DNA from 2 places in the Psychrobacter sp. FDAARGOS_221 genome. Region 2 is predicted to be linked to the other one. Evidence: predicted binding sites of a transcription regulator. Region 2 holds the regulator's gene; the other holds the start of a gene.
What was found. Region 2 encodes PhoB, which activates phosphate uptake and scavenging genes when phosphate is short. Its sites were predicted from a motif close to TGTCATNAANCTGTCATAA; they were not measured.
Positions count from the first base shown of each region.

Region 1 (6,623 bases), 260 kb from region 2:
GTTTGACGTCATATCGATTGCTCGCAGACGCTATTAAACTTCTTTATACAACTGGCGACCTTCACTGTTATATTTCTCGCTCATCTGTTCCATGCCTTTTTGTACTTCCTCAAAGCTGGCTTCACCGACTTGACCAACAAGCTCAGTGTCTACCTCTTTGATTAGATGCACGTCATCAGATAGTTCGCCACTACTTGGCGTGACCTCGGCACCGGTAGGTAGGCCTGCTGCATACTCACGTACGTTTTGAGTGATTTTCATTGAGCAGAACTTAGGGCCACACATAGAGCAGAAGTGGGCAGACTTGTGTGCATCTTTAGGCAGCGTTTCATCATGATATTCACGAGCCGTATCAGGGTCTAACGCTAAGTTAAACTGATCGTCCCAGCGGAATTCAAAACGGGCTTTTGATAATGCATTGTCACGAGCCTGCGCACCAGGGTGGCCTTTGGCAAGGTCAGCAGCATGAGCCGCAATCTTGTAAGTGATGATGCCGTCTTTCACGTCTTTTTTGTTCGGTAAGCCCAAATGCTCTTTTGGCGTTACGTAGCACAGCATCGCCGTACCGTACCAACCAATCATCGCTGCACCAATAGCACTGGTAATATGGTCATAACCAGGGGCAATATCAGTGGTTAATGGGCCAAGCGTATAGAAAGGTGCTTCGTGGCACATCTCAAGTTGTAGGTCCATATTCTCTTTAATACGGTTCATTGCCACGTGACCTGGGCCTTCAATCATCACCTGCACGTCGTGCTTCCACGCCACTTGAGTCAGCTCGCCTAAAGTACGCAGTTCACCAAATTGCGCCTCATCATTGGCATCTTGCAGACAGCCTGGACGTAAGCCATCACCTAAACTAAAGGCCACGTCATACTGCTTCATGATTTCACAGATTTCTTCAAAATGGGTATATAAGAAGCTTTCTTTATGATGCGCTAGACACCACTGAGCCATGATAGAGCCGCCGCGAGAGACAATACCGGTTAGACGTTTGGCGGTTAATGGCACATAGCGTAATAGGACGCCAGCATGAATGGTGAAGTAGTCCACGCCTTGTTCGGCTTGCTCAATCAAGGTATCGCGGAAAATCTCCCAGGTTAAGTCTTCTGCCACGCCATCGACTTTCTCTAGTGCTTGATAGATAGGTACGGTACCGATTGGCACTGGCGAGTTACGGATAATCCATTCACGAGTTTCGTGAATATTCTTACCGGTTGATAGATCCATGATGGTATCGGCACCCCAACGTGTAGCCCATGTCATTTTCGACACTTCTTCATCAATGCTTGAGCCCAGTGCGGAGTTACCGATATTGGCGTTAATTTTCACCAGGAAATTACGACCGATAATCATCGGCTCAGATTCAGGGTGATTGATGTTATTTGGGATAATGGCACGGCCGGCCGCCACTTCATCACGTACGAACTCAGGGGTGATAATTTTTGGGGTATTGGCACCGAAACTTTCGCCGGCATGTTGACGCATATCGGTCAGTTCATGCTGCTTTTGAGTTTCACGAATGGCGATGTATTCCATTTCAGGCGTGATAATACCTTGGCGTGCATAATGCATTTGGGTGACATTCTTGCCTGCTTTGGCACGACGCGGTTTATCGATATGGGCGAAGCGAATGTTAGCAGTCTTAATGTCACGCGCACGCTCGTTACCGTAGTTGCTTGATAAGCCGTCTAGGATTTCGGTATCGCCACGCTCTTCAATCCACTTTTCACGCAGCTTGGGCAGACCTTTGGTTAAGTCGATATCAACATTAGGGTCGGTATACACGCCTGAGGTGTCATAGACATAAAAAGGTGGGTTCTTTTCACCATTTTCTAAACCAAAGCCGCCAGTTGGGGTATCGGTTAAGGTGATTTCACGCATTGGTACTTGAATGTCAGGACGTGAGCCTTCGATATATACTTTGCGTGAAGCGGGCAGGCTACGGGTTAAGTCGCGGGCTTCTTCGTCAAAGCGCTCATCTTTGGCGTTGCGGTGGGCAGGGGTTTTGATGCTATTTTCTGCATTACTCATGGAGATATCCTTATTTTTACCAATGGCATGTTGCCGTAGTGACTTTTAGGGTTAATAACTAAAAACGGAAAGTAAAATAAAGACTCAGGAGGTAGCGTTGAAGGGTCTAACTCAATCATCACAAAGCAATTTAATAGTTATTAAATTAAGGCCAAAGGCTTAGCTTTAGTAGCTGTCGGCCTTTGCTTATCTGATGTCACTGTTCGTTTACTGGTTGTTGGCCAGTGACGAGCGATGAGCAGTTGACGACAGACAGCCTTTTATTGTTTGTGATTAATAGGCTAATGTGTGACTTTCCTACGGCGGTATTAACCGCATCAGGTTCAACGGGTGATGTCTCAGCAAACGCTTTGTTAAATAATAGCAGTGACACTACTGGCTAACAGATGGTCTGCACCCCGAGTCTTAGTAATTTTTATTTTAAAAGCTTTGGTGGTTATGCTTTTAATAATATCGATATCTTATCAAACTTTGAGTTTAATAACAGTCTTGCTTTGCATTTAAATGTTTAATGCGCTGTTTTTATCTTGTTCATGTCATTTTTAATTTTGCATATAGCCAGCTTTAACGCATAAAAAACGCCAATGGAATCTCCATTGGCGTTTTTTTGAATCAGCTTGTCACTTAAGGCTTATTGCTTACGGTATTTACCATCGCCTTTGCTTAACACTTCAACCGTCACTTTACATAGGTTGCAGTTGATCATTTGGTTGGCTTTTTTCGATAAATCGATAACACGACCCGGTGTAAATGGTCCGCGGTCGTTAATTTTAACAACCACTGACTTTTTGTTATTCAAATTGGTTACTTTTACTTTAGAACCAAACGGCAGTGATTTGTGAGCCGCTGTCAAAGCGTACATGTTGTAAATCGCGCCAGAAGCCGTTCTTTTACCATGAAACCCTGGACCGTACCAAGAGGCCATACCTGCATTGGCAGGTACCGTCAACATAAGGGCTGACAGAAGTGTAAATGGCATAAAAAGTTTTTTCATAGGGGATACCTGTAATTTAATAAATGGTTGGGACAGGGAGCTCCATAAGATTTCGTGGTTGCTGGCTGGTGTTAGGTGTTAACCGTTAACACAGCTAATGTGGTTGAACACAGCTAAGCTGCTTGCCGCAAAATCAAATGGTCTGTACCAAATCATCGAAGCGGTAGTCTACAGGCGCTAAGTTTAGAGTATCTTTCTAATAGGTAAGCGAAATGTAAAGAATACTTAATCTGCAAATAGATTGTATCTGCCAATAACGGTCGCTTGAGTCATCTGTAAAGTTAGTTAATAAACGACTTACTAAAGTTACTTATTTCTTACAAAAAAAGTTTATTTCATCAAACTGTCATATTTAAACGTCAAAATGGCGACATTCCAATAGAGGGGTAGGTCATCCAACGATGTCTAGGCATAAGCCTGATGTTGAGCCTACATCCTCTCTTTTATATAGATAATTAAAGTTAATAACTCTTTAGGAGAGACCATGCGTTATTCATTACTAGCTGTTGCAGTTGCCGCCATACTGGGTTTGACTGCCTGTGATAATAAGACAGATGATACCGCCGCAACTGAAGGCACAACAGAAGATACAGCAGTAACGACCACAGCTGGCGAATCAGCAGCGGGTAACTCAGAACAGTACACCAATATTGATGGTGTAGAAATGAACATCAGTGGTGCTGGCGCATCATTCCCAGCTCCTATTTACCAAAAATGGTCAGCTGACTTCCAAGGCGCAACCAAGGGTCAAGTTAACTATAACTCTATCGGTTCTTCTGGCGGCGTAAAGCAGATCAAAGCAAACACAGTTGACTTTGGTGCATCAGATAAGCCACTTAAGCCTGAAGAGCTACAAGAAGCTGGTCTTATCCAGTTCCCAACCGTTATCGGCGGCGTTGTACCTATCGTTAACATCGAAGGTATCAAGCCAGGTCAATTGGTATTAAGCGGTGAAGTATTGGCTGATATCTACCTAGGTAAAATTACCAAGTGGAATGACCCAGCAATCACCGCATTAAACGAAGGCGTTGAGCTTCCTGATGCCAACATCACTACCGTTCACCGTTCAGACGGTTCTGGTACCACGTTTAACTTCACTTATTATCTAAATGAAGTATCAAGCGACTGGGCTAACATCGGCGTTGACAAAAGTGTTGAATGGCCAACTGACCAAACCGGTACAGGTATTGGCGGTAAAGGTAACGAAGGCGTTGCTGGTATGGTAACTCAAGCACCTAACTCAATCGGTTATGTTGAATATGCTTACGCTAAGCAAAACAACATGTCGCATACGTCTATGATCAACGCTGCGGGCAACCGTGTTGAGCCATCTGCTGAATCATTCGCAGCTTCTGGTAACGTTGACTGGTCAAGCGCTGAAGGCTTCTACAAAGTTATCGCTAACTCAGACACTGCTGAAGCATGGCCAATCGCTGCAGCAACTTTCATCTTAGTGCACAAGCAGCCTAAGAACCCTGAGAAAGTAGCTGGCGTATTAAACTTCTTTAACTGGGCATACAACGAAGGTGATCAAGCAGCATTAGACCTTGACTATGTTCCATTCCCAGACGAAGCGGTTGCTTTATTCAAAGAAGAGTGGAAGCAAGTGGTTGGTTCTGACGGTCAACCAGTATATACCCCTAAATAATAGTCATTAACTTGTCACTGTTAATGAACGTTAAAACAAATGGCAAGTAAATGACATCTCATTTACTTGCTTTTTACTACTTAAATTTCGATTTATAAATTTTAAGAAAGTTAAATTTTAAATTATGTTGGGGTTACCATGTCTGACTTACACGCTCAGCTAGCAAAGCAGCGAAGAAATGACGTCTTATTTGTTAATTTGACCAAGTTCTTTGCCTTATTAGTTCTGGTTTCTTTAGGCGGAATCATGCTGTCGCTAATCATCGGAGCATGGCCAAGCATTAAAGAATTTGGTTTTGGTTTTTATACCAGTTCAAATTGGAGTACCGTCAATGATGAATACGGTGCTTTAGCCCCGATTTACGGCACCATTGTGACGTCTGTTATCGCTATTTTAATTGCAGTGCCGGTGAGTTTCGGTATTGCCATTTTCTTGACCGAGCTTTGTCCTAAGGCATTGCGTCGTCCATTGGGTATGGCGATTGAATTATTGGCCGGTATTCCTTCTATTATTTATGGCATGTGGGGCTTTTTCGTACTGGCGCCATTATTTGCTAAATATGTTCAACCTTTCATCATTGATACCTTTGGACCTATTCCTGTTATCGGTAGCTTTTTTGGCGGACCGCCACTGGGTATTGGTGTTTTCACAGCCTCATTAATTCTAGCCATCATGATTATTCCCTTTATTGCCGCAACCATGCGCGATGTGTTCTCAGTGGTTCCAGAGCTGTTAAAAGAATCCGCTTATGGCGCAGGGGCAACCACTTGGGAAGTGATGTACAAAATTATCCTACCTTATACCAAAGCAGGTGTTGTTGGCGGCATTATCCTTGGTTTAGGCCGTGCATTGGGTGAAACCATGGCGGTGACCTTCTTAGTCGGTAATACTTATAACATCAACTCTAACTTATTCGGCTCAGGGGTAACCATTACCTCATCGATCGCCAATGAGTTTGCTGAAGCGTCTAGTGAAATGCATGTCGCTACGTTGTTACATTTAGGCTTAATTCTATTTGTTATTACCTTTGTGGTTTTATCAATCTCTAAGATTATGTTGTCACGCATTGATAAAAAAGCAGGTAACTAGTTTTAGCGCACTTAGCCGTTAACTTAAGCAGAATAAAAGCAGCTGCATATAACTAGCAGACAAATAGATATTCAGGATATTTGGCAGGAAACATTATGACAATCAATTCAAGTGCAACACCCGTAGCAAGCACCAGTAACTCAGTAAGATTTGAGCAGCGCATGAATAAGTCGTTGTACTCAAAGCGCAAGTTTTACAACGTGCTGGGCCTTATCTTTGCCGTTTTAGCCATGGGTTTTGGTTTAGTGTGGTTGGGTTGGATTTTATTTGATCTACTGCGTAAAGGGATGGAAGCCATGCTAACCATGCCTATCTTTACCGTAGATACGCCGCCGCCAAATACCATGGGTGGTTTACGAAATGCGATTGTGGGTTCAATTATGATTGCCGGTACCGGTCTATTTATCGGTGCGCCAATTGGTTTGATGGCAGGTGTGTATCTGGCTGAGTTCTCACAAGGCTCATGGTTGGGTAAAGCAACACGTTTCCTTAACGATATCTTGCTGTCTGCACCGTCGATTGTTATTGGTCTGTTCGTGTTCACATTGATGGTTAATAACCGCAGCTTCTCAGGTTGGGCAGGCGCTATTGCACTGGCACTGATTATTATTCCTGTTGTGGTGCGTAGTACCGAAACCATGTTGAATCTAGTGCCTAACCAATTACGCGAAGCATCTTATGCACTAGGCGCGCCGAAGTGGAAAGTAGTGACGTCAGTGACCATGAGCGCGGCCAAATCTGGTTTGATTACCGGTGTTCTTCTAGGCTTTGCCCGTATCACAGGTGAGACTGCACCATTACTATTCACGGCACTAAATAACCGATTCTTTAGCTGGGACATGGGCAGTGCCATGGCCA
Region 1 is NZ_NWFK02000001.1:1,971,207-1,977,829, forward strand. Features, by position in the region: gene thiC (phosphomethylpyrimidine synthase ThiC) at 34-2,034, opposite strand; TPP riboswitch at 2,312-2,445, opposite strand; gene A6J60_RS08270 (septal ring lytic transglycosylase RlpA family protein) at 2,666-3,028, opposite strand; gene pstS (phosphate ABC transporter substrate-binding protein PstS) at 3,513-4,676, shown strand; gene pstC (phosphate ABC transporter permease subunit PstC) at 4,815-5,765, shown strand; gene pstA (phosphate ABC transporter permease PstA) at 5,861-6,623, shown strand, end outside.
Region 1: a site for PhoB is predicted at 3,362-3,380, ahead of pstS (phosphate ABC transporter substrate-binding protein PstS). Genes of this name have one in related genera too.

Region 2 (6,623 bases):
TAGTGATGGGTGTTATCAGTCGACATATAAGTATGCTGCAACCCACAGGCAATTCTGACCTGAGCGGCTGACTCACTGTGTGCTTCAAAGAAGGCAACTGGCACACTTAACGTCACTGCAACCGGCAACTCCTCCATTGTCTCAATGGCCAACGCCAAAGAGGTAAAGTTACCGTATAAGCGCTGCTGATCGACATAGGCAGTACGTACTGACAGATCATAGCAGTAGACCTCATAACGCACTTCGACATAGTCGCCGGCTTGCACATTGGGCAGCTGCCATTGATTTTTGCTTAACTTAACGGCTCTGTAAACGCTGCTATCCTGATTGGCAGCAGCATGTGACTCACTGCCAGCGTGCTCGTCTTCAGGCTGATGTGGCAGCAGTTGATAATGGACGGCAGTGATATTGCGAGCAAACTCACGCATCAGATAACTGCCTGGTATCCATGCGGGCAGCCATAATGTCGGTGCCTGTTGCCCCGCTTCAAAACGTAGGGTGACATCGACCAAATGCTGTTTAAAACGATGAAAGTCTAATTTGTAATGTGGCTGCTGTTGCTTAGTTAAGGTTGTCATATTAGTCACTGCTGTTGTCATAGTTATGATGATAAGAAGTTACCTATTAAAAAATGCTACTAGATAAGATAGGGGTTGGTTGAGCACAAATCAATGACCCTTTGGTTAAGCCAAAACTTAGGGGAAAATGGCAAGTATTTTTTTAAAAATTGTAAAAAAAATTAGCAATTAGTGAATTAATTTGAGAGTATAGCCTTGAAAGTTTTATCCACCACCGCAATCTATTAAACAAGGCAATTAGTAGAGGTGTGGTATAAATGAGAACTATGCCAATATAAGCACCCTTCTTTATTGTATTTTTTTATTTATCTCTATTTTAGGAATTTTTATGACAACAATTGCAAAAGATACTGCCGTACGCTTTAACTACATTTTAAAAGACGAAAATGGTAACGTTATTGACCAGTCACAAGGTGAGCCATTAGCTTATCTACACGGTCACAACAACATCATTCCAGGTCTTGAAAAAGAGCTAGAAGGCAAATCTGCAGGCGATTCATTAACTGCGGTTATTGAGCCAGCTGACGCTTATGGCGAATACCAAGAGCAAGCGGTACAAAAAGTACCTCGCGAAAACTTCCAAGGCGTTGATGACATCCAGCCTGGCATGCAATTCCAGTCAGAAGCTGAAGGTCAAGTGATGCTAGTTACTGTAACAGACGTTACTGACGACACCGTAACTGTTGATGCTAACCATCCATTAGCTGGCAAAAAGCTAAGCTTCGACGTTGAAATCGTTGATGTACGCGCTGCTACTGAAGAAGAAATCAGCCATGGCCATGTACATGGTGCCGGCGGCGTTCAGCACTAATCCTGCTGCCCGAAGCTTAGATGGGTTAACCGCTTAACTTATTTGTGATTAAGTTTATGACTATTATTAAGCTTATAACTGTTATTAAGTAAGAATTGAGTTAACCCATAAAAAAAGAGCCGTTCAATTAAATTTGAATGGCTCTTTTTTATGCTAATTGATTGAGTGATTAACTTAAGAGTGAACTTATTGAGCAAATATTTCGCTTAGCCTTAGTGTTTTGAATCACTGTCTGCGATTATTTTTGCCTCATCTATTTGCGCTTCCTCTATTCGCTGATTATCTATTAAGTTACTGTCTACTACACCACCATCTATTACGTCGCTATCTATTAACGCATTGCGCTTACTACGCTTGTTGGTGTCGCGATAGATTCGGCGTTTGGGGAACATTACATTAAAGGTTGATCCCTTGCCTTCAGTAGACTCAATAGTTAACTTTGCCTCATGCTGATATAGCACATGCTTCACAATAGCCAGCCCCAAGCCTGTACCACCCGTATTGCGACTGCGACCACTATCGACACGGTAAAAGCGCTCTGTTAAACGCTCAATATGCTCACTAGCAATACCAATCCCGTTATCCGCTACTGAAAATAAGCAGCCCTGTTTGGTATCCTGCCAAGCAATGCTAACCTCGCCGCCTTTCGGGGTGTACTTGATGGCATTAGTCACTAGATTGAGTAAGGCGCTGTGCAAGTACATCTCTGAGCCATAGATGCCTTTTTGTGAGTCGATATGCAGGTTGATCACATGACCATATTCTTTATTATAAACCTGCGCATCATCAAAGATACTGGTCAATAAACGTGGCATATCTACAAATTCAGACTGAATCGACTCTTCATTTTCTAACCGTGATAACAACAGCAAGTCATTGATAATATAATTCATGCGCTCTGTTTGCTGCGTCATTAACTTAAACCCTCGTCTCCATTTGGGGTCTAAGTCGGGCTGATCAGAAAAGGTCTCGATATAGCCCATCAATACCGTCAAAGGAGTTCTAAGCTCATGCGACACATTGCCGACGAAGTCTTTACGCATTTGCTCTAAATGCTGCAAGCGAGTGACATCATAAATTATCAGCAGCTTTTCATGACCAAAATGGGTTACCTCACATTGCAAAAAGCGCTCACAGTTATTCCATGAGCGCATGCGTATGCCTTCATTAGGCGACACCGCATTTTTATAATACTCATGAAACTCAGGAATATTAATCAGGTCTAATATGGTGCGACCTTGGTCGTCAGAATCAAGCTCCAATAGACGCTCGGCTGACTGATTCCACCAATCTAATCTGTCTTCTTTATCAAGCAAAATCACCGCATCTTGTAGCGCCAATAACGAGCTACGAATCTTGGTAATCAACGCAGTAATCTGTTGATCCGCCTGTTGTTTTTGCTTCTTACTTTCGTACAGTTGATTTGCCATAAAGGTCAAACTACCCGAGAAGTCAGGAGGCGGCAGTGTTAATGAGCGACTCATCCACTGATAAAATTGTTGTATCGCATATAAGCGCCACACATAATAAAGCAACAAGCCAACGATAATACCCCATTCAATACTACCACCATACCAGCCAAAGCAAGCACCCACTGCGACCATAAACAGCAGCCATTTAAAGTCAGTCCAAAACAACGTCGCTTTATGGCGCTCATTATGTTGTAAGTTGTCACGATCTTCTAAACGCTTTTGACGCTGTGACTGCTCTTCGATAGAGTGAATGACTGACGTTCCCGTACTATCTTGGCCTGACTTGTTTTGGCCTAACTTATCTTGTTCTGAGCCGTTTTGTTCTGCTCCATTTTCAACTGAGCTGGTTTGAGCTGACCCGTTTTGAGCTGATTGGCTATCGGAGGCAGATGACTCAGATGAGTTAGGGTTGGCGGAGTCTAAGCGACGGTACATGTTACTCTCAATATAAATACTCTGACGATATCGGTTGTGGTGTAAAGGCTGTTTATACAGTGCGCTGCCTAAACAAGCTGTGTTGAAAACCGATACCCTGTGCCCCTAACTGTCTGAATAAATCCAGCGTAATTATACGGCTCTAGCACCTTGCGCAAGCGGCGAATATGCACGTCAATAGTACGGTCCTCGACATACACATTACCACCCCACACCTGATCTAACAACTGAGTTCGAGTATAGGCACGCTCAGGATGACTCATAAAGAAGGCCAATAAGCGGTATTCTGTCGGTCCAATCTCAACCGCTTGACCATCTGCCGATACACGTTGGCTCACCGGATCTAAGCTTAGGCCTTCCGCTTCAATAGGCTTCTCTCCTGACAACGCACTACTACGGCGCAGCACTGCCTTAATACGCGACACCAGCTCTCGCGTCGAAAACGGCTTGGTAATATAGTCATCAGCACCGGCATCTAGACCCTGCACCTTATTGTCCTCTTCGCCTCTGGCGGTCAACATAATGATCGGAATCTCAGATAACAGCTCATCTTTTTTCAAACGTCGGCAAAAATCAATTCCTGATTGGTTGCCTGGCAACATCCAATCTAACAAAATCAGTGCTGGTCTGTTATCCACCACCTGACTGTGCGCTTCATTAACTTCCTCAGCCTGCAAGCACTCATAGCCTGCCATCTCTAAGGTTGTGACTATCATCTCACGTATGGCTGGTTCATCTTCTACGACCAATATTGTTTCCGTATTCATCTGCTTACTGCCTTTTGGTTACTACTAAAAAAATATGACCGTTATATTACAACCTATAATTATGACAATTAGATGACAGCATCACAATGCTATGTGATAGCTAGTGTTTTATGGCAGCTGCTCCTGATGTGGTATTGATGCACCTATCAAAACAAGTAGCTGTATTTATAGAAACGAATTACCAGGCCTATTAGATAAACTACTGCACTTCTAAAATAAAATTAAGTGGCCCATCATTATCGGCTTTGACCAACATATTGGCACCGAACTGGCCGGTTGCCACCTGTTCATGCTGAGTCTTAGCATAGGCGACCAACTGCTCAAACAACGTATTGGCCTGATCTGGCGGCATCGCCCCACCAAAGTCTGGACGACGCCCTTTATCAGTTTTTGCCATCAGTGTAAATTGTGAAACCAGCAATAAGCCACCGCCCTCTTGCTGTACATTTTTATCGAGCTTACCTTCCTCATTATCGAAGATACGATAGGTTAAAATCTTATCTATCATTTTTTGAGCACTTTGCAGCGTATCATCATGACCGATGCCGATATACGCCAAGATACCATGCTCAATAGCACCAACCACCTGACTATCAACAGTCACGCTGGCCTGTGTCACGCGCTGAATTAAAGCTTTCATACTGTGTTGTCACTCCCGAATTTGTTAAACTGACTTTATGCTAAACTGGTTAATGAATACTGATTCAATTGCCCAATTATTATTACCCAATGACTGACTAAATAACCGTTTTATTTAACGGTCTAACCCAACTAACGACTGATACTTATCATGAAAAATACTATTAAACAGACACTAAAAAAACAAGCCAGCCAACTTTTAACCCGTGACGGCTTATTTACCACGGTGCAGCATCTGGTACCTCAGCAAAAACTTAGCGAAACCGCTGGACGCCTAGCAGCGAGCCAAAACCCGATTGTTAAAAAGGCCTTTGTGCATACCTTTGCCAAAGCGTACGGCATTACTTTAGATGAATATGCGCGCAAAAATTTAAGCGACTTTAGCAGCTTCAATGACTTTTTTACGCGTGAATTAGACGACAATGCGCGTCCGATTGATGATAGCGCACACGGTATCGTCTCGCCAGCCGACGGTATGATTTCGCAGATTGGTGCTATTGAGCACGGTCAATTACTGCAAGCCAAAGGACGTGATTATTCGGTCAGTCACCTGCTTGCTGATACTGAAAATAAAGAAAGCAGCTATTACAACGAGGGCAGCTTTGCGACTGTCTATCTTGCACCCAGTAACTATCACAGAGTACATATGCCGTTCGATGGCAAGCTGATCGAGACCCGTTATGTGCCTGGCACTCTATTTTCGGTCAATAATGTCACTGCCGAGAATGTGCCTGACTTATTTGCGCGAAATGAGCGTTTGGTGTGCGTTTTTGATACCGAATACGGCAAAGCCTGTGTGGTACTGGTCGGTGCAATGATTGTTGCCGGTATCGAAACGGTTGCCACTGGCAAAATTGAGCGCAGTAATACCATCCAAACCTTAACCCATAATATCAGCTTGAAAAAAGGTGATGAGTTAGGACGCTTCTATCTGGGCTCTACCGCTATTGTGGTCTTACCAAAATCTGCTGGCGTTGAGTGGTCACAAGACATGCAGCATGGCTCTGTGGTCAAGATGGGCGAGCTTTTAGGCGTGGCAAACCCTTAAGGTAATAACCCTTAATGTAAAATCTCTTCATCCAAAATCCACACTTTCTACGCCAGCCTTACATATCAGAGCGTTATCCTGTTTTATACTTTATAAGACAGGATAACGGATGATGTCGCAAAAAAAGACCGGCTTACTAAAAACTGTATTCCTAATGGTATTCGCGCTCGCTGTGTTCATCATCATAGCTGATCCTCCTAATGACCGTAACGAGATGCAACAGTATTACGACCAGCTCTCTCGCCAAAGTAGTAGCAACGATGACCATGACACCTACTTCCCGCCCTCTCCATTAACGCTAGAGCAAGCCAACATCGATAGGGTCTATGTCGATAAGTCTTCACAGACACTGTATCTGTTGCAAGATTACAAAGTAGTCAAAAGCTATCACATTGCGCTTGGTGACGCACCAAAAGGTCACAAACAGCAAGAAGGCGATGAGCGTACACCAGAAGGTGAGTATATTTTAGATTATAAAAATGAGAACTCGATCGCCTATCGCTCTATCCATGTCAGCTATCCTAATGAAGCAGACATTGCCAGTGCTGAAGCAAAGGGAGTCTCACCTGGCGGCGCCATCATGATTCATGGTCAGATGAATGGCTACGAGTACCTAGCTGGTGTGATGCAAAAGCGCAATTGGACAGACGGCTGTATGGCGGTGACCAATGCAGAAATGGACGAAATCATGAGTGCGGTTAAAGTAGGCACACCCATCGAAATAGTTTGGTAAGCTTTCGATTTACCTATAACCATAATCGCTTTAATAGGAAAGTTCGTTTCGCCACTCTTTATTACTCATCAATTAACCAGCCTTGCTGCGTGGCATAGTCTATTTGTTTAGCGACCCAATCATGGATAGAGGGAAAACTG
Region 2 is NZ_NWFK02000001.1:2,230,017-2,236,639, reverse strand. Features, by position in the region: gene A6J60_RS09410 (M61 family metallopeptidase) at 1-578, opposite strand, end outside; gene A6J60_RS09405 (FKBP-type peptidyl-prolyl cis-trans isomerase) at 907-1,389, shown strand; gene phoR (phosphate regulon sensor histidine kinase PhoR) at 1,602-3,296, opposite strand; gene phoB (phosphate regulon transcriptional regulator PhoB) at 3,365-4,063, opposite strand; gene dtd (D-aminoacyl-tRNA deacylase) at 4,263-4,703, opposite strand; gene asd (archaetidylserine decarboxylase) at 4,854-5,750, shown strand; gene A6J60_RS09380 (L,D-transpeptidase family protein) at 5,860-6,483, shown strand; gene A6J60_RS09375 (HD domain-containing protein) at 6,545-6,623, opposite strand, start outside.